2 regions of the Isoptericola sp. S6320L genome follow, and region 2 is predicted to be linked to the other one. Evidence: riboswitches for the same ligand, from Rfam matches in the RefSeq annotation. Region 2 holds a riboswitch; the other holds the start of a gene.
The links. A riboswitch is a leader RNA that binds a small molecule or an ion and turns the genes downstream of it on or off. The one in region 2 is predicted to bind S-adenosylmethionine.

Region 1: another riboswitch for S-adenosylmethionine. It lies ahead of MWU57_RS11655 (aminotransferase class V-fold PLP-dependent enzyme); the one in region 2 lies ahead of MWU57_RS03590 (methylenetetrahydrofolate reductase).

Annotation. Positions count from the first base shown of each region.
Region 1 covers NZ_JALKAT010000019.1:55,131-65,637, reverse strand. The annotation lists gene MWU57_RS11670 (amidase) at 1-1,031, shown strand, start outside; gene MWU57_RS11665 (MarR family winged helix-turn-helix transcriptional regulator) at 1,118-1,582, opposite strand; gene MWU57_RS11660 (redoxin family protein) at 1,658-2,146, shown strand; gene MWU57_RS11655 (aminotransferase class V-fold PLP-dependent enzyme) at 2,160-3,596, opposite strand; SAM riboswitch class IV at 3,628-3,743, opposite strand; gene MWU57_RS11650 (rhodanese-like domain-containing protein) at 4,052-4,531, shown strand; gene MWU57_RS11645 (O-succinylhomoserine sulfhydrylase) at 4,528-5,799, shown strand; gene MWU57_RS11640 (aromatic acid exporter family protein) at 5,827-6,882, opposite strand; gene MWU57_RS11635 (LLM class flavin-dependent oxidoreductase) at 7,041-8,078, shown strand; gene MWU57_RS11630 (MBL fold metallo-hydrolase) at 8,114-8,881, shown strand; gene MWU57_RS11625 (LLM class flavin-dependent oxidoreductase) at 8,923-9,822, shown strand; gene MWU57_RS11620 (GNAT family N-acetyltransferase) at 9,914-10,423, opposite strand; gene purQ (phosphoribosylformylglycinamidine synthase subunit PurQ) at 10,441-10,507, opposite strand, start outside.
Region 2 covers NZ_JALKAT010000003.1:178,491-188,997, reverse strand. The annotation lists gene MWU57_RS03610 (NYN domain-containing protein) at 1-28, opposite strand, end outside; gene MWU57_RS03605 (multicopper oxidase domain-containing protein) at 334-1,371, shown strand; gene MWU57_RS03600 (ThuA domain-containing protein) at 1,511-5,440, shown strand; gene MWU57_RS03595 (OmpL47-type beta-barrel domain-containing protein) at 5,555-8,035, shown strand; SAM riboswitch class I at 8,163-8,270, shown strand; gene MWU57_RS03590 (methylenetetrahydrofolate reductase) at 8,276-9,274, shown strand; gene metE (5-methyltetrahydropteroyltriglutamate--homocysteine S-methyltransferase) at 9,326-10,507, shown strand, end outside.

The sequences.
Region 1 (10,507 bases), on a different contig from region 2:
GCGGGTCCAGCGGCGGTGCGGCCGTCGCGGTCGCGGCCGGGATGCTGCCCTTCGCGCCCGGGTCCGACGGCGGTGGTTCCGTCCGGATCCCGGCCGCGGCCTGCGGCGTGGTCGGGCTGAAGCCCTCGCGCGGGTTGCTGCCGTCGGGCTCGGGCGTCGAGGCGCCGGGCGGGCTCGTGACCAACGGGCCGCTCGCCCGCACCACCGCGGACACCGCGCTGCTGCTGGAGGGCATGCTGGCCCGGCGGGCCGACGGCCGGGTGGCGCACCCGTACACGCTCCGCACCGAGGCGGCGAGCCCGGGAGCGTACCTGGCGGCGGCCCAGCGGGGCGAGGTGGCCGGGGCCGACTGCGGGCAGGGCGGGGCGCACGGGCGCGGCGCCCGGTTCCGGCTCGGCGTGACGACCTGGTCCGCCTGGGACGACTACTACGAGATCGCCGTGAGCCCGGGGGCGACGGCGGCCCTGGACGCCGGGGTCGCGGCGCTGGCCGGGCTCGGGCACGAGGTGGCGGAGCACCGCTGGGACCCGGCGCCGGAGTACGGCGACGCGTTCCGCAGCCTGTGGATGGGCGGCGCGTCCGCGGTGCCCATCGACGACGAGGCCGCGCTGGACCGGCTCGAGCCGCTGACCCGGTGGCTGGTCGGGCGGGGCCGCGAGGTGCCCGCCCGCGAGCTGGTCGAGGCGCTGCGGACCCTCTCGGCGTTCGAGCGTCGGCTGATCGCCGGGATGGGCGACCTCGACGCGGTGGTCACCCCCGCGCTGGCGATGACGCCGCGGCCGGTGGGGTGGTACGACGCCGAGGACCCGGACCGCAACTTCCGGCAGCAGTGCCAGTACACGCCGTTCACCTCGTGGCTCAACGTGGCGGGGCTGCCGGCGATCACGGTGCCGACGCAGTGGACCGACGACGGCCTGCCGATGGGGATCCAGATCATCGGCCGGCCTGGCGGCGAGCTGACGCTGCTGGCCCTGGCCGCTCAGCTCGAGGACGTGCTGCGCTGGCCGGAGAGGCGCCCACCGGTCTGGTGAGCGGTTCTACTTCGACGCGGTCGGCACTACTTCGACGCGGTCGGCACTACCTCGGCGCGCGCGGCACTACCTCGGCGCGCGCGGCACTACCTCGGCGCGGGCAGGCCGGTGGTCAGCCCGCGGAGCTGGTCGCGGAGCCGGTCCACCGCCTCGTCGCCCAGCTCCTCGCGCCAGCGGTCGGTCAACCGCTCGCTGACCTGGGTCGCCGCCCGGCAGTACTCGGCGCCGTGGCCGGTCAGCGTGACGCGGCGGGCCCGGCGGTCGCCGGGGTCGGGCGCGGTGACGACGTACCCGAGCCCCTCCAGCTCGCGGACCACGCCGGTCATCGCCTGACGGGTCACCCCGGCCTGCTCCGCGAGGGCGCTGATCGTGGTGCCGTCCGGGTCGAGGTGCACGAAGACCGGCACGTGCACCCGCCGGATCTCGGGGTACCCCTGGGCGGCCACCTCCGCGAGCGTCGCGGCGACGACGGCGTCGGCGGCGGCCAGCAGCAGGAAGCCGAGGTCGTCGCGGGCGCCCGCCGAGAACCGGCGCAGCTCCTCATCGAACACGATGCGCAACCCCCTTGACAATATAGGCAAGCCGGTTGACGATCATGCCACCACTCTACGACGGCAGGAGACCCCATGAGCACCGACGCGCGGCCCCCGCAGGACCAGCACCCCGCCCTCGGCACCACCCTGCCCCCGCTGACCCTCGTGTCCGCCGACGGGGAGCGCCGGCAGCTCGACGACGTCGTGGCCGGGCGCGCCGCCGTCGTGCACTTCATGCGGTCCGCGACCTGCCCCGTGTGCCTCGCGCACGCGGCGCAGGTCCAGCGCATGCACGACGCCGGCGAGCTCGCCGGTGCAGCGTTCCTGCTGCTGGCACCGGGCAGCGCGGCGGAGGCGGCCACGGCCGCCGGGCGTGCGGCACGCAGGTCTCCGCTGGCCGAGGTGTGGGCCACCGGCGACCACGCCGACGCGGGCCTCCGGAAGGTCGCGCTGCTGCAGCACAGCGGCACGTTCGTCCTCGACGACAGCGGCGTGGTGCGGTCCGCGCGCACGTCGGCGCTGCCGGTCTCGAGCTTCGCCGCGGACGAGGTCCGCGCGGCCCTCGCGGCACCGACCGTCTGAGCAGGCTCCGGGCTCAGGCGTCCTCGGGCAGGCAGCCGAACGCCTCGTCGCCGCCGGGGCCGGCGGTGGCGAGCAGACCCTCGAGCCCGGAGCCCTCCGGCACGGGGCGCGGGTCGTCGACCACGATCCACAGGCCGTCGACGACGTCGTAGCGCGCCTGCGGGCCGTCGGCCACCAGGGCGCCCACGGCCGCGACCAGGCGCTCGACCTCCTCGCCGGCCGTGCCGACGCCCACGGACGACCGGACCGCCCCCGCGCCGTACCCGAGCCGGGAGAGCAGCGGGTGCGCGCAGAACCGGCCGTCGCGCACGCCGATGCCGTGCTCGGCCGACAGGTAGGCCGCGACCTGGCCGGGCTCGTACCCGGCGACGGTGAACGTCACGACCCCGACGGCGTCGGCGGCGTCGGGCCAGAGCCGCACGACCTCGACGCCCTCGATCGCCTCCAGCCCCCCGACGAGCCGTCGGCGCAGTGCGTCCTCGTGCCCGCGCAGCGCGTCCGCGTCGACGTCGGCCAGCGCCTCGCAGGCTGCGGCGAGCGCCACCGCGCCGAGCACGTTGGGCGACCCGGCCTCGTGCCGCGCGGGCCCGTCGTGCCACTCGGTCCCGTCCACCCGCACGCTGCGCACGGCGCCGCCGCCCGCGAGGTAGGGCGTGCCGGCGTCGAGCCAGTCACGCCGGCCCACCAGCACCCCGGCGCCGAACGGCGCGTACGTCTTGTGCCCGGAGAACGCGAGGTAGTCGACGCCGGTCTCCGCCAGCGAGAAGCGACGGTGCGGCACGAGCTGGGCACCGTCGAGGAGCACGCGGGTGCCCACCGCGTGCGCGGCCTCGACCAGGTCCGCCACCGGCAGCACCTCGCCGGTGACGTTGGAGGCCCCGGTCACGGCCAGGAGCGCGTACCCGTGCCCGACGGCGGCACCCGCCGTCAGCTCGTCGCGCAGCGCCGCGACGGTGGCGGCGGCCGTCTCACGGCCGGTCAGCACGGTCGCCCGGGCGGACCGCTGCCAGGGCAGGAAGTTCGCGTGGTGCTCGACGTCGAGGACGAGCACCCGGCCGGGCTCGCCGTCGTCGGCGGCCGGCAGGCAGCCCGCGAGCAGGTTGAGCGCGTCGGTGGTGTTGCGCACGATCAGCGTGGCGTCGTCGTCCCGCGCGCCGACGAACTCGCCGATGGTGCGCCGGGCGGTCTCGTAGAGGGAGGTCGAGACCTGGGACAGGTAGCCGGCGCCGCGGTGCACGGAGGCGTAGAGCGGCAGGGTGCGGGTGACGCGGTCGGCCACGGCCTGCAGGGCGGGGGCCGACGCGGCGACATCGAGGTTCGCGTACGGGACGCGGCGACCGTCGACCAGCGGGGCGGGCGTGTCGTGGCCCACCACCGGCAGGACGGGCGCGAGCTGCGCGACGACGGCGTCGGCGTCGGTACAGGCGGGGGTCTCGGCGAGAGCGGTCATGCGGTCCTCCTCAGTGTCCCGGGGAGCGACCTCCCCGCGCTTGCCCGACGCCGGACGGCGCGGAGCCAGGTCGTCACCCGGGGCACCCCGCCGCGAGGGGAGGGTTGCCGGCCAGCGAGCCGGGGCTTCGCGCTGGCGCTCATGACCTGTCGCCATGGTCACCGGCGCGCGACGACGGTGTCAACACGTGGGCGCGTCGTCTCAGGATGCGGTCATCTTGGGCCAGGATCGACGATCCGTTCGCCGGGCGCCCACGAGGTGAGACCGGCGTCCCGCGCACCGGACGCCGTGTCGTACGATCGCGGAGACCATCCCGAGCGGCCGAGTGACGTGGCACGTCGACGCCGCAGCAACCCGCGGGACCGGGCCGCCGCCGTCGAGCCTCGCGCGAGGCAGGCGCCAGCGGCGCGGGACCGGACGTGGGTGCTACCGCCACGACCGATGGGAGGAGTGCCATGACTGCACCGCTCGAACCACCGACCGAACCGCCGTTCGAACCGCGCCCCGCGCAGGGCTACGCCGGAGACATCACCCCGCAGCAGGCGTGGGACCTGCTCGCCGCCGACCCGGACGCCGTCCTGGTCGACGTCCGCACGGACGGCGAGTGGCGCACCGTCGGCGTCCCCGACGTCGGCGAGCTCGGCAAGGACACCGTCTTCAGCCAGTGGGTCACCGCGGACGGGCGCCCCAACCCCGCGTTCCTGGCCGAGCTGGAGACCGCGGGCGTCGGCCCCGACCGTCCGGTGGTGTTCCTGTGCCGCTCGGGGCAGCGCTCCATCGGTGCGGCCCGGCTGGCCACGTCCGCCGGCATCGGCCCGTCGTACAACGTCCTCGAGGGCTTCGAGGGTGCGCCGGGCTTCGGTGGGGTCCGCGACCAGCAGGGCTGGAAGGTGCGCGGCCTCCCCTGGGGCTCCTACGACGAGGCCACGGCGTGACCGGCACCGAGATCCCCACGGGCCCGGGCGCAGACCCGGCCCGCTCCGGAGGCTCCGGCCGCGGCCCGCTGCCCGACGGCGTCCGGCCGGCCACCCTCGCGGTGCGCGGCGGTCACCGGCGCTCCGACTTCGAGGAGATGTCCGAGGGCATCTTCCTCACCCAGGGCTACACGTACGGCTCCGCCGCCGACGCCGAGGCGGCGTTCGCCGGCGAGACCTCGCGGTTCATGTACTCGCGCTACGGCAACCCCACGGTGCGCACCTTCGAGGAGCGGCTGCGCCTCGTCGAGGGCGCCGAGGCCTGCTACGCGACCGCCAGCGGCATGTCCGCGGTGTTCACCACGCTGGCGGCACTGGTGTCCAGCGGCTCGCGCATCGTCTCCGCCCGCGCCCTGTTCGGCTCGACCAACGTCATCTACGACGAGATCCTCGCCAAGTGGGGCGTCCAGGTCGACCTCGTCGACGGGCACGTGCCCGAGCAGTGGGAGCAGGCCCTCGCCACCGGAGCCGACGTCGTGTTCTTCGAGACGCCGTCGAACCCCATGCAGGACCTCGTGGACGTGCGCCGCGTGTCCGAGCTCGCCCACGCGGCCGGGGCCGTCGTCGTCGTCGACAACGTGTTCGCCACGCCGATCCTGCAGAAGCCCTTCGAGCTCGGCGCCGACGTCGTCGTCTACTCCGCGACCAAGCACATCGACGGCCAGGGTCGCGTGCTCGGCGGGGCCATCCTCGGCTCCGAGGAGTTCCTGTCGGGGCCGGTCCAGACGTTCCTGCGGCACACCGGACCGTCGCTCAGCCCGTTCAACGCCTGGGTGCTGCTCAAGGGGCTCGAGACGCTGGACGTGCGCGTCCGCGCCCAGAACGCGGCCGCCCTCCAGGTCGCCCAGGCCCTGGAGGGCCACGCGGAGGTCGCGCGGGTGCTCTACCCGTACCTGCCCTCGCACCCGCAGCACGAGCTGGCGCTTTCCCAGCAGAGCGGCGGCGGCACCGTCGTCACCGTCGAGCTCGCGGTGCCCGACGGCGCCACCCCGGACGAGGCGAAGCAGCGCGCCTTCCGCTTCCTCGACGCCCTGCGGATCGTGGACCTGTCCAACAACCTCGGCGACGCCAAGTCGATCGTCACGCACCCGGCGACCACCACGCACCGCAAGCTCGGCGCGGAAGGGCGCGCCGCCGTCGGGATCGGGGAGGCGACCGTGCGGTTGTCGGTCGGGCTCGAGGACCCGCTGGACATCATCGAGGACGTGGACCAGGCGCTGCGGGCCTAGCCCGCACGGAGCGGCACCGGCGGCCGCTCAGCCGCGGAACGCGGCGACGGCGCGGTGCAGCGCGACCGCGGACGCCGCCGAGACCAGCTCCTCGCTCGCCTCCGGCGGCTCCCGCCGGACCCGCCCGTCGAAGTCCTGCACCGCCTCCTCGAAGCGGTCGACCAGGGGCCCGCGCTCGGTCCCGCGGACGTCCGCCCGCAGGACCTCGACGAGGCCGCGCAGAGCCCGCACGAGCGAGGCCCGCAACCCGTCGCCGAGCTCGACCGGCTCGGCGGCGTCGACCAGCAGGCTCGTCAGCTGGTCCACCGAGGCGACCACCGTCTCGAGCTCGCGGATGCGCACCTGCTGCCCGTCGGCCCAGCGGCGGTGCCGCCGCACGCGAGGGTTGCCTCGCTCCGCCTCGCGGGTGTGGCCGCTCTCGTCGCGTCCCAGGTCGAGCGCCCGTCGCAGCGTGTGGCGGCGTCGGTTCCAGTCGTCGACCGACGGGTCCTGCCGGGCGTCCAGCTCGTTCGCGAGGTCCTCGGTCACGTCCGCCAGCACGGTGCTCAGCCGGTCGAGCGCGTCCTCGGTGGGTGTGAGCCGCAGGGGCGGCATCGCCAGGTTCACACCGATGCCGACGACGGCACCCGCGGCGACCAGCCCGGCGAACGACCCCACGTACTCCAGCGCGTCGGCGTTGCCGAGGATCAGCACGAAGATCGCCGACGTCGCGACCCACGTGCCCATCTCCCCGAAGAACCGCCAACCGGAGATGAGCAGCGACACCCCCACGACGACGGCGACCGACGGCGCTCCCGGGGACAGGAACGCGTCGGCGGCGCGGGCGATCCCTGCACCCGCCAGCACGGCGGCGGTGACCTGGAGCGAGTCCCGGACGGAGCGCACCAGGGTGCTCGTGGTCGCGATCACCGCGCCGAGCGGCGCGTAGTAGGGGTACTCCGACAACGGAGCGGGGGCGAGCACCCCGACGAACCAGGCGATGCCCGCGGCGATCGCGCCGCGTGCGGCCAACGACCAGCGCGGGTGCCGCAGCCACGTGCGGTGCAGGGTGCTGATCGGGCCCGTGGTCGTGCGTCCGCCCACCGGGGTCCCTCCTCTCGTCGTCGGCCCCCTGCCTCGCCCTGATCGTGGGCACGTCGACGGGTCGCCGCATCCGGAGCCCCGGCGGCAGCGGCAGCGGCGTGATGCTCGCCCTACCCGTACCGGGAAGTCCTGGGGCGCCCCGACGGTTGCTCCTGGCGATGAGCACCTCACCCTCCCTCTCCGTCCTGGACCTGGTCCCCGTCCGCTCCGGGCAGACGAGCGCCCAGGCGCTGGCCGCCTCGCTCGCCCTCGTGGAGCGTGCCGACGAGCTCGGCTACGAGCGCTACTGGTTCGCCGAGCACCACAACATGGCCGCGGTCGCCGCCTCGACACCGCCGGTGATGATCGCCGCCGCGGCGGCTCGGACCTCGCGAATCCGGGTCGGGTCGGGCGGCGTCATGCTCCCGAACCACGCCCCGCTGGTGGTCGCCGAGCAGTTCGCCGCCCTGGAGGCCCTCGCACCGGGGCGGATCGACCTGGGCATCGGCCGCGCGCCGGGCTCCGACCCGGTGGTGACGGCGCTGCTGCGGGCGTCCGGACCGACGTCGGACGTCGAGAGGTTCCCCGAGCACGTGCAGAACATCCTCGCGCTCATGGAGCCCGACGGCGCCCGGCTGCGCCTGACCGACGGCAAGATCTACGACGTGCGCGCCACGCCGGCGGCCACCGGTTCCCCGACCGTGTGGCTGCTCGGCTCGAGCGACTACTCCGCCCGGCTCGCCGCGGAGCTCGGGCTGCCCTACGTGTTCGCCAACCACTTCTCCGGAGCCGGCATCGACCAGGTGCTGGCCCTGTACCGCGACGGCTACCGGCCGAGCGACGCGCACCCGGAGCCGCGCACGTTCCTCACCGTCAACGCCGTCGTGGCCCCGACGGCCGACGAGGCGCACGAGCGCGCGCTCCCCCAGCTCCGGGCGATGGCCCGGCTGCGCACCGGCCGGCCGATGGGACGCGCCGAGACGGTCGAGGAGGCGCTCGCGACGCCGCTGGACGGGCTCGGCCAGCAGATGATCGACGACATGCGGTCCCGCTGGGTGATCGGCGAGCCCGAGGCCGCCCGCCAGGAGATCGCAGACCTCGCAGCACGACGCGGGGTCGACGAGGTCATGGTCGTCCCGGTGGCCGGCACGTACGCGGGCGAGCCGCTGGACGCCACTCCGGGTCGGGTGCGCACGCTGGAGCTCCTCGCGGACTGACCGCCCCGGTCCACGCAGCGCGGCGCCGTGCCACCATGGGCGGCGTGACGCCTTCGGTGACGGTGCTGCGCGCCGACAATCCCGGCCCGATGACCCTCGACGGGACCCGCTCGGTGGTGCTGCGCGCACCGGGATCGCCGTCGTGCGTGGTGGTGGACCCGGGGCCCGACGACGACACCCACCTGCGCGCCCTGGCCGCGGCCGGCCCGGTCGACCTGGTGCTGGTCACCCACCGGCACGCCGACCACACGGCCGGGTCGCCGCGGCTGCGGGAGCTGACCGGCGCCCCGGTGCGGGCGGCGGACCCCGAGCACTGCCACGGGGGCGAACCCCTGCGCGACGGAGAGGTGATCGAGGCCGCCGGTGTGCGGATCGAGGTGGTCGCCACGCCGGGCCACACCGGCGACTCCGTCTCGTTCCGGGTCGACGGCCCCGGCGAGGCACCGGTGGTGCTCACCGGCGACACGGTGCTCGGCCGCGGCACCACCGTCATCGCGGAGCCCGACGGCTCGCTCGCGGACTACCTGCACAGCCTCGACGTGCTGGAACGTCTCGGTGCTGGACGGCTCGCCGTCCCGGCGCACGGTCCCGCCATCGAGGACCTCGGTGCGGCCGTGCAGGCCTACCGGTCCCACCGCCTGGAGCGGCTGGCCCAGGTGCGCGCGGTACTCGCTGCGCTCGGCCCCGAAGCCACGGTGGACGACGTCGTCGCCCACGTGTACGCCGACGTCGACGCCGCGGTGCTGCCCGCCGCCCGCCAGTCCGTCGCCGCGCAGCTCGCCTACCTGCGCGCGGAGCGCTGAGCACCGCGACCGCGTCGGTGCCCCGTTGCATGATGGGGGCCATGACTGCAGCGCCGCTCACGTCGCCCGCTCCCCGCCTCGGGGTCGCCTTCGTCCCGACCTACCCGCCCGAGAGCCTGCGCACGCTGGCGACCACGGTCGAGGACGCCGGTCTCGACGACCTGTGGGTCTGGGAGGACTGCTTCAAGCAGAGCGGGCTCGCCTCGGCGGCCGCCGCCCTGGCGTGGACGGACCGCGTCCGCGTCGGCCTCGGGCTCATGCCCGCGCCGCTGCGCAGCACGGCGATCACCGCGATGGAGATCGCGACCCTGGCGCGGATGTTCCCCGGCAGGTTCGTGCCGGCCGTCGGGCACGGGGTGCAGGAGTGGATGGCGCAGTCGGGTGTGAAGGTCGGCTCCCCCCTGACGCTGCTGCGCGAGACGACCGACGCCCTGCGCAGGCTCCTGGCCGGCGAGGAGGTGACGACGTCGGGCCGCTACGTGCACCTGGACGCCGTCCGCCTCGACTGGCCGCCCGCGGACGACGTGCCGCTCTGGCTCGGCGGTGTCGGGCCACGGTCCCTCGAGCTGGCCGGCGAGCTCGGCGACGGCCTGATCCTGGCGAACGCGCTGACGCCCGACGACGTCCGCGCCGCGGTGGGCACGGCCCAGGAGTCCGCCCGGGCGGCCGGGCACGAGCTGACCGACGTGCACGCCACGCTCATCGCCACGACCGGGCCGGGAGCCGAGGACCGCCTGGCGCGGGAGCTGCCGCAGTGGGGCGCCGCGCCGGACCGCGGCATCGGAGCCGCCGGTGACGCGGCGGCGATCGCCGCGGGCGTCCGCGCGCTCGCCGACGCCGGTGCCACCGCCGTCGCGATCCAGCCCACGGCGGACGACCCGGACCTCGTGGGTTTCGTCGAGCTGCTCGGCCGCGAGGTGCGGCCGCTGCTGCACGCCTGAGCACCGCCGATCCAGCCGCTTCGTTCGGCAGCTCGCGTCACGTTCGGCACGTCAAACTGCCGAACGAAGCCGAAACTGCCGAACGAGAGAGTCAGAGATCCTTGCCGAAGCAGCGCTGGTCGGGCTCGGCGGCGTACCGACCGTAGGACTCGATCGGCTCGTAGCCGAGGGCCGGGTAGAGGGCCATCGCCTCCGGCTGCGCCGTCCCGGTCTCGAGCACGAGGCGGCGGAAGCCCGCCTGGCGCGCGGCCCGCTCCAGACCCGCCATGAGCCGTCGTGCGATGCCCCGCCCGCGGTGGCCGTCGAGCACGTAGACCCGCTTGACCTCACCGGTGGCCGCGGGGTGCGTGGCACCCCAGCCGCGGCCGTCGTCGGTGCCCGAGACGTCCCGGATGCTGCCGCAGCCCGCCGGGGCCCCGTCGACCCGTGCCAGCAGGGTCACGACGATGCTCGCCGGGTCGATGACCTCCTTCGCGTCCTCGTCCCCGCCGTAGCGGCGCCCGAGGTCCGCGACGGCCTCGGCACGCAGCGCGGCGGCGTCGGCGTCCCCCCAGGGCACCTCGACGATCTCCGCCGTGCCGGCGCAGACCTCCGCCGTCATGCGAGGGCTTCTCGTGGTCACGCGTGGACGAGCGAGGCCAGCACCGAGGTGAAGAAGCCGAGACCGTCCGTACCGGCACGGTGA
Region 2 (10,507 bases):
AGACGGCAAGGCGCTCTTCGGTGTCCATGCCCGCAGCCTAGGCCCCGGCGAACCGGTCAGCCCTCTCGCGCTCGTCCATCTGGCGCATCGAAGACAAAAGGTGCTTCATCCAACGCTACTTCTGCCGCGTTTGATAATACTTCTGCGTAACGCTTGACAGTTCGACGCCGGTGGGTTGTGCTGTCTTTCATTGCCCCTGGAAACCTGCGGGGCCACGGGCGCCGGCCACGGTGGGCAGGCGCCTGGACCGACGATCGCGTGACGGAGCGCGGGTCGGCCCCGACGCGATGACGTCGTGACCGGCTCGACGGCCTGCCGTCGAGAGGGAGACCGATGAGTGAGCCGACCACCCAGCCACGTCTGACGGCGCTGTCACGACGGGCACTGCTCACCGGGGCGGCGGGCACCGTCGCCACGGGCGCGGTGACCGCGGTGGCGCTCGGTGCGGACGGGCTCGTCACCGCCGCCCCGGCAGCCGCCGCTGACGCGACGACCGACCAGGTCCGGCGCATCACCCTGTACGCCGAGCGGATCGACGCGAAGACCGTGGGCTACGGGTTCGAGCCCGGCAAGGCCACCGTCCCCGGCCCGATCCTCGAGATGTGGGAGGGCGAGACGCTGGAGATCACGCTCGTCAACACCACCGACCAGCGGCTGTCCATCCACCCGCACGGTGTCAACTACGACGTCGACAGCGACGGCAGCCCCTTCAACGACTCCTTCAACGAACCGGGCGAGACGCGCACCTACGTCTGGTCGACCGTCGCCCCGCGGCGGGACCGGGGCATCTGGATGCCCGGGAGCGCCGGCTACTGGCACTACCACGACCACGCCTGGGGCCCGCACGGCACCCCCGGGATCGCGGCCGGGCTCTACGGCGCGCTCGTCGTCCGCCGCGTCGGTGACGTGCTCCCCGAGCGGCAGTTCACCGTGGTCTTCAACGACATGCTCATCAACAACCGGATGGCTCCGGACACCCCCATGTTCGAGGCGAACCTCGGCGAGCGGGTCGAGTTCATCTGCATCGGCCACGGCAACACGTTCCACACCTTCCACCTGCACGCCCACCGCTGGGTGAACAACCGCACCGGCCTCCTGGCCAACCGCGACGACCCGAGCCAGGTCGTCGACAACCGTGACCTCAATCCCGGGGACTCGTTCGGCTTCCAGGTCGTCGCCGGGCTCGGCGTCGGACCCGGGGCGTGGATGTACCACTGCCACGTCCAGTTCCACGCCGACGGCGGCATGGCGGGCATCTTCCTCGTGCGCAACGCGGACGGAAGCATGCCGCCCGGTGCGCAGGCGTCGATCGACCGCTTCCAGGACCACGGCTCGCACGAGGAGCACGCCATGCCCGACACCGCCCCCTGACCCGGGGGTACCGAGAGGCGCTCGACACCCGGGTCCACCCCGGGCGCACGCACCGCACCGATGACGAAGGAGTTGGAGAGTGCTAGCAGCACGAGCAACGAGAACGAGAGGGCGGGCCCGGCCGGGAGCGCCCACGACCATGGCCGTCGGCCTGGCGGGCGCAGCGCTCGTCGTCAGCATGACCACGGTCCCCGCCGCGGCCCAGCCGGCCACCGCGACCCCCGACGTCACCGCCGGGCCGCACGGCGCGCCGCGCACCGCGGTGGCGGGCGCCGGTGGCGCCCGCGTCCTCGTCTTCCACGGTGCGCCGGACGCGCAGGACGACCCCGTCACCGCGGCGACGGCCGCGCTGGCGGAGATCGGCGCCGCGAACGGGTTCACCGTGGAGACGTCCTCCGACCCCGGTGTCTTCACCGACGCGTCGCTCGCCGAGTACCGCGGCGTCGTCCAGCTCTCCTCGCAGGGTGTCGAGCTCGACGCCGCGCAGGAGGCGGCGCTGCAGGGCTTCGTGAGCGACGGCGGCGGATACCTGGGTGTGCGCGACGCCGCCCGGGCGCAGGAGGCGTCGCAGTGGTTCACGGGCCTCGTCGGTGCCCGGATCGCGGGTGCGCAGCCGGACCCCGCGGATGTCGCCGAAGTGACCGCGACCGCGGAGAACCCACCGGACGAGAGCGCGAGCAACCTCGTCGACGGGGACCCGGGCTCGAAGTGGCTCGCGTTCGAACCGAGCGCGACGGTCACGCTGGAGCTCGAGGAGCCCACCGAGATCGCTCGCTACACCCTGACGTCGGCCAACGACTTCGACGGCCGTGACCCGCAGTCGTGGACGCTGCAGGGCTCCGAGGACGGGGAGGTGTGGGAGGACGTGGACTCGCGCACCGACCAGGACTTCCCCCAGCGCTTCCAGGCCCGCGACTTCGACGCCGAGTCCGGGACCGCCTACGGGTGGTACCGCTTCGAGTTCAGCGAGACCGCGGGGGACGACCTCCTCCAGCTCGCCGAGATCGCGCTGCTCGACGCCGAGTCGGTGGACCAGCCCGCACCGGAGCTGCCCGTCGAGGAACGCACCGTCGACCTCGTCGACCGCCAGCACCCCGCAACGAAGGACCTCCCCCTGACCTGGGACCGCGAGGACCGGTGGCTGAGCTGGGCGGACGACCCGTCCGGCGAGGTGCACACGGTCGCCCAGCTCGAGCCGGGTGCCGACTCCGGCCCGGGGACGTCCCCCTTCCAGCCGCAGTCCTGGTGCCACGACTACGACGGCGGCCGGTCCTTCTACACCGGCATGGGCGGCACCGCCGACAGCTGGTCCGACGACGCGTTCCGCGACCACCTGCTCGGTGCCCTGCAGTGGACCACCGGCGTGGTCCGCGGCGACTGCCAGGCGACGATCGCCTCGAACTACCGCATCGACCGGCTCACCGCGGAGAACTCCGAGGGCGAGCTGGACCAGGTCGGCGAGCCGCACGGGCTCACCGTGGCGGCCGACGGCACCGCGTTCTACGTCGGCCGGGGGGCGTGCCCCTCCGGGCCGGTCCCGTCGTGGGACGACCCCGACGTCGGGCTGGGATGCGGCACCATCCACCAGTGGGACCCGGACACCGGGCAGGCGTCGCTGCTGACGACGCTCGACGTCATGGGTAACCGTGGCAGCGGCGGCGAGCTCGTGAAGAACGAGGAAGGGCTGCTCGGGATCGTGCCCGACCCCGACTTCGCCGACAACAGCTGGCTCTACGTCTACTGGATGCCCCACGAGTCGATCGACACCGAGCGCCGCGTGGGCATGCGCACGATCTCCCGCTTCACCTACGACCCCGACGGTCCGCGCATCGACCCGAACAGCCGGGTCGACCTGCTCGAGTGGGAGGCGCAGATCCACAGCTGCTGCCACGCCGGCGGCGGCATGGCGTTCGACGACGCGGGGAACCTCTACGTCGGCTCGGGCGACAACACCTCGTCCGGCGGGTCCGACGGGTACTCCGCCAACAACTGGACGCAGGAGTACGCCGGGTTCGGGTTCCAGGACGCGCGCCGGACCTCGGGCAACACCAACAGCCTCAACGGCAAGATCCTGCGGATCCACCCGGAGGACGACGGGACGTACACGATCCCGGACGACAACCTGTTCCCCGTGGGTGAGTACCCCGCGGACAAGACCAGGCCCGAGATCTACGTGATGGGCGTACGCAACATCTCGCGCCTGCAGATCGACCCGGACACCGACTGGCTGACCGCCGCGTGGGTCGGTCCAGACGCCGGATCGCCGGACCCGGAGCTGGGACCGGCGAAGTACGAGACGGCGACCATCATCACCTCGGCCGGCAACCAGGGCTGGCCGTACTGCATGGGCGACAAGCAGCCCTACCGCGACCGCAGCGACGAGGACGCGAGCGTCCTGACCGATTGGTACGACTGCGACGCCCCGAAGAACACCTCGCCGCACAACACCGGTCTGGTCGACGTGCCACCGGTGCGCGACAACATGATCTGGTACTCCCCCAGCGGTGGTGGCCCTGTCTTTCCCGAGGGCGAGGACGGCATCCCGTCGTACGAGGACGACGAGGCCACCTACACGTTCCCGTGGTTGAGCGGTGGTGGGCAGGCCGTGATGACGGGCCCCACGTACCGTTCGTCGCAGGTCGACCCGGACAGCGACGTCGCCTGGCCGTCGTACTGGGAGGGCAAGTGGTTCCTCGGCGACCAGTCGAACTCGAACAACCGCGTCGCGGTGACGATCGACCCGGAGCAGGTGCCCGACCAGGGTGCGCCCGCCTTCGCCGAGGACCTGCGGCACATCATCCCGGGTGGCCGCGGCGACGAGCTGCTGCAGAGCTGGATGGACGCGAAGTTCGGTCCGGACGGCGCCCTGTACATGCTCGACTACGCGAGCGGGTTCTTCAGCCTCGACCCGAACCAGAAGCTCCTCCGGATCTCGTACACGGGTGGGGCACCCACCCCGGCCGCGACCGCGACCGGTGCGAGCATCCAGGGCGACCCGCTGACGGTGGCCTTCGAGGGAGAGCGGTCCGGCGGCGTGTCCTACCACTGGGACTTCGGTGACGGGACGACCTCGACCCGGGCGAACCCGGAGCACACGTACCCGCGGGTCGGCGACTACGAGGCCACGCTGACGGTCACCTACGCCGACGGGACGAAGTCGAGGACGACGGCGGACGCGGCCACGACGTGCACGCTGCCCGACGACCGGGACACGGTCTTCTTCGGCGACACGGACTCCGGGGTCGAGAACGTCGACCTGGGCGGCTGCACGATCAACGACCTGATCCAGGACGAGAAGGAGTGGCGTACCCACCAGCAGTTCCTGCGGCACGTGAAGTCCGTGTCGAGGGGCCTGTTCGACGACGGCGAGATCTCGCGGCGCGAGCGCCGAGACCTGGTGGACTGGGCGGCACGCTCCCAGATCGGCGTGGAGCCGGGCGGCTACCGCACGATCTTCGACGGGACGCGGGACTCGCTGTTCGACTGGGAGCAGGCGCCCGGGGGCAGGTTCGACCTGCAGCCCGACGGGTCGCTGCGTTCCAGCGGCGGTCTCGGGATGCTCTGGTACGAGGCCGAGGAGCTCGAGGACTTCTCCGTGAAGCTCCTCTACCGCGACGTGTCGGAGGGTGACCACTTCGCCAACACCGGCGTGTTCACCCGGTTCCCGGACCCGACGGACCCCGGCGACGCCGAGTGCGCCGACGGGCAGGACGCGGCGTGGGTCGCGATCTCCTGCGGCCACGAGATCCAGATCTACGACGGCCCGACGGGCGAGCCGCAGAAGACCGGCTCGGTCTACAACTTCGACCCGGTCGGTCTCGACGCCGGCGGCGAGAAGCCGAAGGGCGAGTGGAACGAGTACGAGATCCGGGTGGTCGGCCAGGAGTACACGATCATCCGCAACGGCGTGGTCATCAACGAGTTCGAGAACACGCCCGGCCAGGAGTCCTCCCGGGAGGGCGACCCCCCGACGGACCTGCGCCAGTTCGACAGCGGGTTCATCGGGCTCCAGAACCACGGCGCCAGCGACCTGATCGAGTTCCGCGACGTCCGCGTGGCGGACCTGTAGGCCGCAGCCGGGCCGGTCGGTGCGGGACGTCACCGACCGGCCGGCCCGGCCGACCGGCCGCCACGGGCGGCCACCTCATCTTCCGGAGTCCCGACGCACGAGGAGTGCAGATCCATGGATCGACGTACCGCGCGACCGCGCGGGGCCGGGCGGCTCGCAGCCGCCGTGGTCACCGCGCTCACCGCAGCCACCGTCGTCGCCGCCCCGGCGGCGGCCGCCCCACCACCGACGAGTCCCGTACCGCCGAGCGCCCTTGCCGCTGCCGCCGACGCGCCCTCGGCCGAGGCGGCCGCCGAGCAGACGCTCACCTGGACGGCGGGCAACAGCATCAGCGACTACCTGACGTTCCCGACGACGGCCACCGCCGGACCGGCGACGATCGTGTTCGAGAACAGCCAGGACACCGGCAACACGATCGGCATGAGCCACACGCTCACGTTCGACACGACGACGGAGGGGTACAACCACGACCTCGACCTCGACATCCTCGCGAGCCCGTTCGACGCCAACGGCGGGCTCTACGAGGTCGAGGTCGACCTCCAGCCCGGGACCTACCGCTACTTCTGCGCGATCCCGGGCCACGGCGCGATGGCCGGCGAGCTCGTCGTCACCGAGGACGGTGGCGGAGGTGGTGACGACACCACGGCGCCCGCCGTGTCCGCGGAGGTCACGGGCGACCAGGACGACGACGGCGCGTACGTCGACGGGGCCACCGTGACGCTCGCCGCGACCGACGACGGCTCCGGCGTCGCCGGTGTCGAGTACGACCTGGACGGTGCGGGCTGGCAGGGGTACGACGAGCCGTTCGTCGTCGACGCCGTCGGGACGCACACGGTGGAGTTCCGCGCGACGGACGAGGCCGGCAACACGTCCGAGCCGCAGTCGATCGACTTCACGGTCGTCGAGGGCGACGGCGGCGGCGACGTCACCGCGCCGACCGTGACCGCCGAGGTCGCGGGCGAGCAGGACGACGACGGCGCGTACGTCGGGTCCGCGACGCTCTCGCTCGCCGCCACGGACGACGAGGCCGGCTCGGGCGTCGCCTCGATCGAGTACGACGCGCACGGTCACTGGATGCCGTACACCACGCCGGTGGAGTTCACCGAGCCCGGCGAGCAGACCGTCTCGTACCGCGCGACGGACGAGGCCGGCAACGTCTCGGAGGTCGGGACGACGTCGTTCACGGTCGTCGAGGGCGACGGCGGCGGCGACGACACCACCGCGCCGACCGTGGCCACCGAGCTCTCGGGCGAGCAGGACGACGACGGCGCGTACGTCGGGTCCGCGAGCGCGGTCCTGACGGCCACCGATGCCGGTTCGGGCGTCGAGACCGTCGAGTACGACCTCGACGGCGCGGGCTGGACCGAGTACACCGAGGCCGTGGTGGTCGACGAGCCCGGTGAGCACGAGCTCGTGGCGCGGGCGACCGACGCCGCCGGCAACGTCTCGCCGGAGAGCGTCACGACGTTCACCGTGGTCGCGGGTGACGGTGGGGGCGACACGGTCGCCCCGGTGGTCGAGCCCGAGGTCAGCGGCGAGCAGGACGCGGACGGCGCCTACCTGGGCTCGGCCGCGGTGGCTCTCACGGCGTCCGACGACGGTTCGGGCGTCGAGTCCGTCGAGTACGACCTCGACGGGGCGGGCTGGACCGGGTACACCGAGGCGCTGGTGCTCGACGAGCCGGGCGAGCACACGGTCTCCTACCGGGCCACGGACGCCGCCGGCAACGTGTCCGAGGTCGGGTCCGTGACGGTCACGGTCGTGGCCGCCGAGCCGGGCGACACCGAGGCGCCCACGGTAGAGCACGCCGTCTACGGCGCGCGCAACGACGCCGGCGAGTACGTGGGCAGCGCGTCGATCACCCTCGACGCCACGGACGACGACTCCGGCGTCGCGTCCGTCGAGTACCAGCTCGACGGCGGGACCTGGTACCGCTACGCGTCCCGGCTCACCGTGCCGACCCCGGGCGAGCACACGCTCTCCTACCGGGCGACCGACGTCGCGGGCAACGTCTCTGCGCCCGGGACCGTCACCTTCACGGTGGCGTCCGACGTGCCGGAGGACACCGTCGCCCCCGAGGTGACGGCGTCCGTCAGCGGGGAGCGCGACGCCCGCGGGAGCTTCGTCGGGCGTGCGACGGTGACGCTCGCGGCGTCCGACGAGGGCTCGGGCGTGGACCGCACCGAGTTCCAGGTCGACGGCGGCACGTGGCAGCGCTACGCGGCTCCGTTCGTCGTCGGGTCCGACGGCGACCACGTCGTGCGCTACCGGGCGACCGACGGCGCGGGCAACGCGTCGCGGACCGGTGGCGTCGTCTTCACGGTGGTCGCGCGGGACGGTGACCGGTGCGTCGGTTCCGACGTGCGGCCCACGGTGGTGATCGACGGCAACGACAGCACCGTGGCCAACGTGGACACCGGCGACGGGTGCACCGTCAACGACGTGATCGCCGAGGACGACGACTACCGCACCCACCGGGCGTTCCTGCGGCACGTCAAGCAGGTGACGAGGGACCTCGTGCAGGACAAGGTCCTCAAGCCGGTCGAGCGCCGGCGGATCATCATGGCGGCGGAGCTGTCCAGCATCGGTCGCTGACCCGGTCACCGACCGTCGAACGCAGCGGGCCGCGCTCCCCCGGGGGGCGCGGCCCGCTGCGTTCGACCTGGTGTCTCACTTCGTGGTCAGGCTCGACCGCATCGCGGTCACGGCTTACGATCGAGTCTCACCATCCAGAGCGGCCGAGAGTCCTGGCTCGACGACGCCGCAGCAACCCGTTCTCCGACGGAAGCCTCCCGAGGACGAAGGTGCTCAACACCAGGCCCGATGGAGTGACGCATGGTCGCAGAGGCATCCCTGACGCCACGGCACCGCCCGACGGTGAGCTTCGAGCTCATGCCGCCGCGGCGGCCCGAGGCCGCCCCCAAGTTCTGGGAGACGGCACGCCGCCTGGTCGCGGCGGACCCCGACTTCGTCTCGGTGACCTACGGCGCCGGGGGCGGCGACCGCGCGACCGCCCGCCAGGTCGTGGCGACCCTCCTCGAGGGCACGCCCGTCCTGCCCATCGCGCACCTGACCTGCGTGGGCGCCTCGCGCGAGGACGTCTCCGACGTCGTCGACGAGTTCCTGGAGGCCGGCGTCCGCAGCTTCCTCGCGCTGCGGGGCGACCCGCCGCGCGACCAGCCCGACTGGCGCCCGCCGGCGGACGGGGTGCACTCCTCGATCGAGCTCGTCGCCCTGCTGCGCGAGGTCGAGGCGCGGCGGTGCGCCGCCGACCCGGCCGCCGCCGTCCGCGGCGCGGCACGACCCCTGACCGTCGCCGTCGCCACGTTCCCCGACGGCAACCGCCAGGCGGGGACCACCCGCGCCCAGGAGGTGCAGCGCCTCCTGGAGAAGCAGCAGGCGGGCGCGTCCTTCGCGATCACCCAGCTGTTCTACGCCGCGGACAGCTACACCGACTTCGTCGCCGAGGCCCGTGCGGCCGGCGTGACGATCCCGATCCTCGCCGGGCTGATGCCCACGACCGAGCCACGCCGGCTCCGTCGTGTCGAGGAGCTCACCGGCGTCCCCGCGCCCCAGCACCTGCTGGACGCGCTGGACGCCCTGCCGGACCCGGAGGCGCAGCACGCCTACGGGACCGCGTACTCCGTCGAGCTCGCCCAGCGCGTGCTCGACGCCGGCGCGCCCGGCCTGCACGTATACACGTTCAACAAGTACCGACCCGCTCTGGACCTGCTCGAGGGTGTCCACCTCGGCGGTCGGACGCCGCACGGCGTCCCTGACCTGGCCAGAAGGCCGCTGGTACCGGGCATCCCGACCGAGGCTCCCGCCGTCTGACGCCTGCACCGCAGGAGGCACGACGCGGGACGACCGACACCAGGAGTGCTCATGACCACCACGACCGACACCCCCACCACCCCGGCATCGCGCGCCGCGTTCCCTGGCGGCACGATCCTCGGCTACCCCCGCATCGGCCGGCGCCGCGAGCTCAAGCGCGCCGTCGAGGCGTTCTGGGCGGGCCGCACCGACGCCGTCGCCCTCGAGGTCACGGCCGGCGCGCTGCGCCGCGAGACGCTGCAGCGCCTCGTCGCGCTCGGCCTCGACCCCGAGGACGGATCCGTCCCGGGCTCCTTCTCGTTCTACGACCAGGTGCTCGACGTCGTGGCGCTGCTCGGCGCCGTCCCCGCCCGGTTCCGGGACCTGATCGACGACGAGGACGGCTCGCTCGACCTGGACGGCTACTTCACCGTCGCCCGCGGGCGCGGCGAGGACGCGCCGCTCGAGATGACCAAGTGGTTCGACACGAACTACCACTACCTGGTCCCGGAGATCAGCGAGACCACCCCGATCTCCTTCGCCGACCACCGCATCGTGCGGGAGTTCGCCGAGGCCCAGGAGGCCGGCATCACCACGCGCCCGGTCCTCGTGGGGCCGGTGACCTTCCTCGCCCTGTCCAAGGCGGCCGACGACGCGGGCGAGGGCTTCCACCCCCTCGACCGGCTGGACGACGTCGTCGCCGCCTACGCCGACCTGCTGCGAGCGCTGGCCGCGGTCGGAGCGCCGTGGGTGCAGCTCGACGAGCCGGTCCTCGTCTCGGACACGGTCGACGCCCCCGCCGAGCGGGTCGACGCCGCGATCACCACCGCGTACCGCGCGCTGGCGACCGAGCTCGCCGCCCGGTCCGACGACGACGGCCTCGACGCCGAGGCCGAGCGTCCGGCCATCCTCGTGGCCACCCCGTTCGGCGGGCTGACGACCGGCGCTCCTGAAGGCTCCGCCGACGGTGCGGCGCGCCGGGACGGCCTGGCCCTGCTCGCCGCCACGGACGTGGACGCCATCGCGATCGACCTGGTCAAGGGCGCCGTCCCGACGGGGTCCGGACCGGACGGGACCGTCCCCGGCCTGGCGACGAAGACCCTCGTGGCGGGCGTCGTCGACGGGCACAACGTGTGGCGCGCCGACCTCGCGGCCCGGTTCGACCGGCTCGTCGCGCTCCGCCCGCTGGGTGCCGGTGCCCTGGCCGTCGGCACCTCGACGTCGCTGCTGCACGTGCCGCACGACGCCGACGAC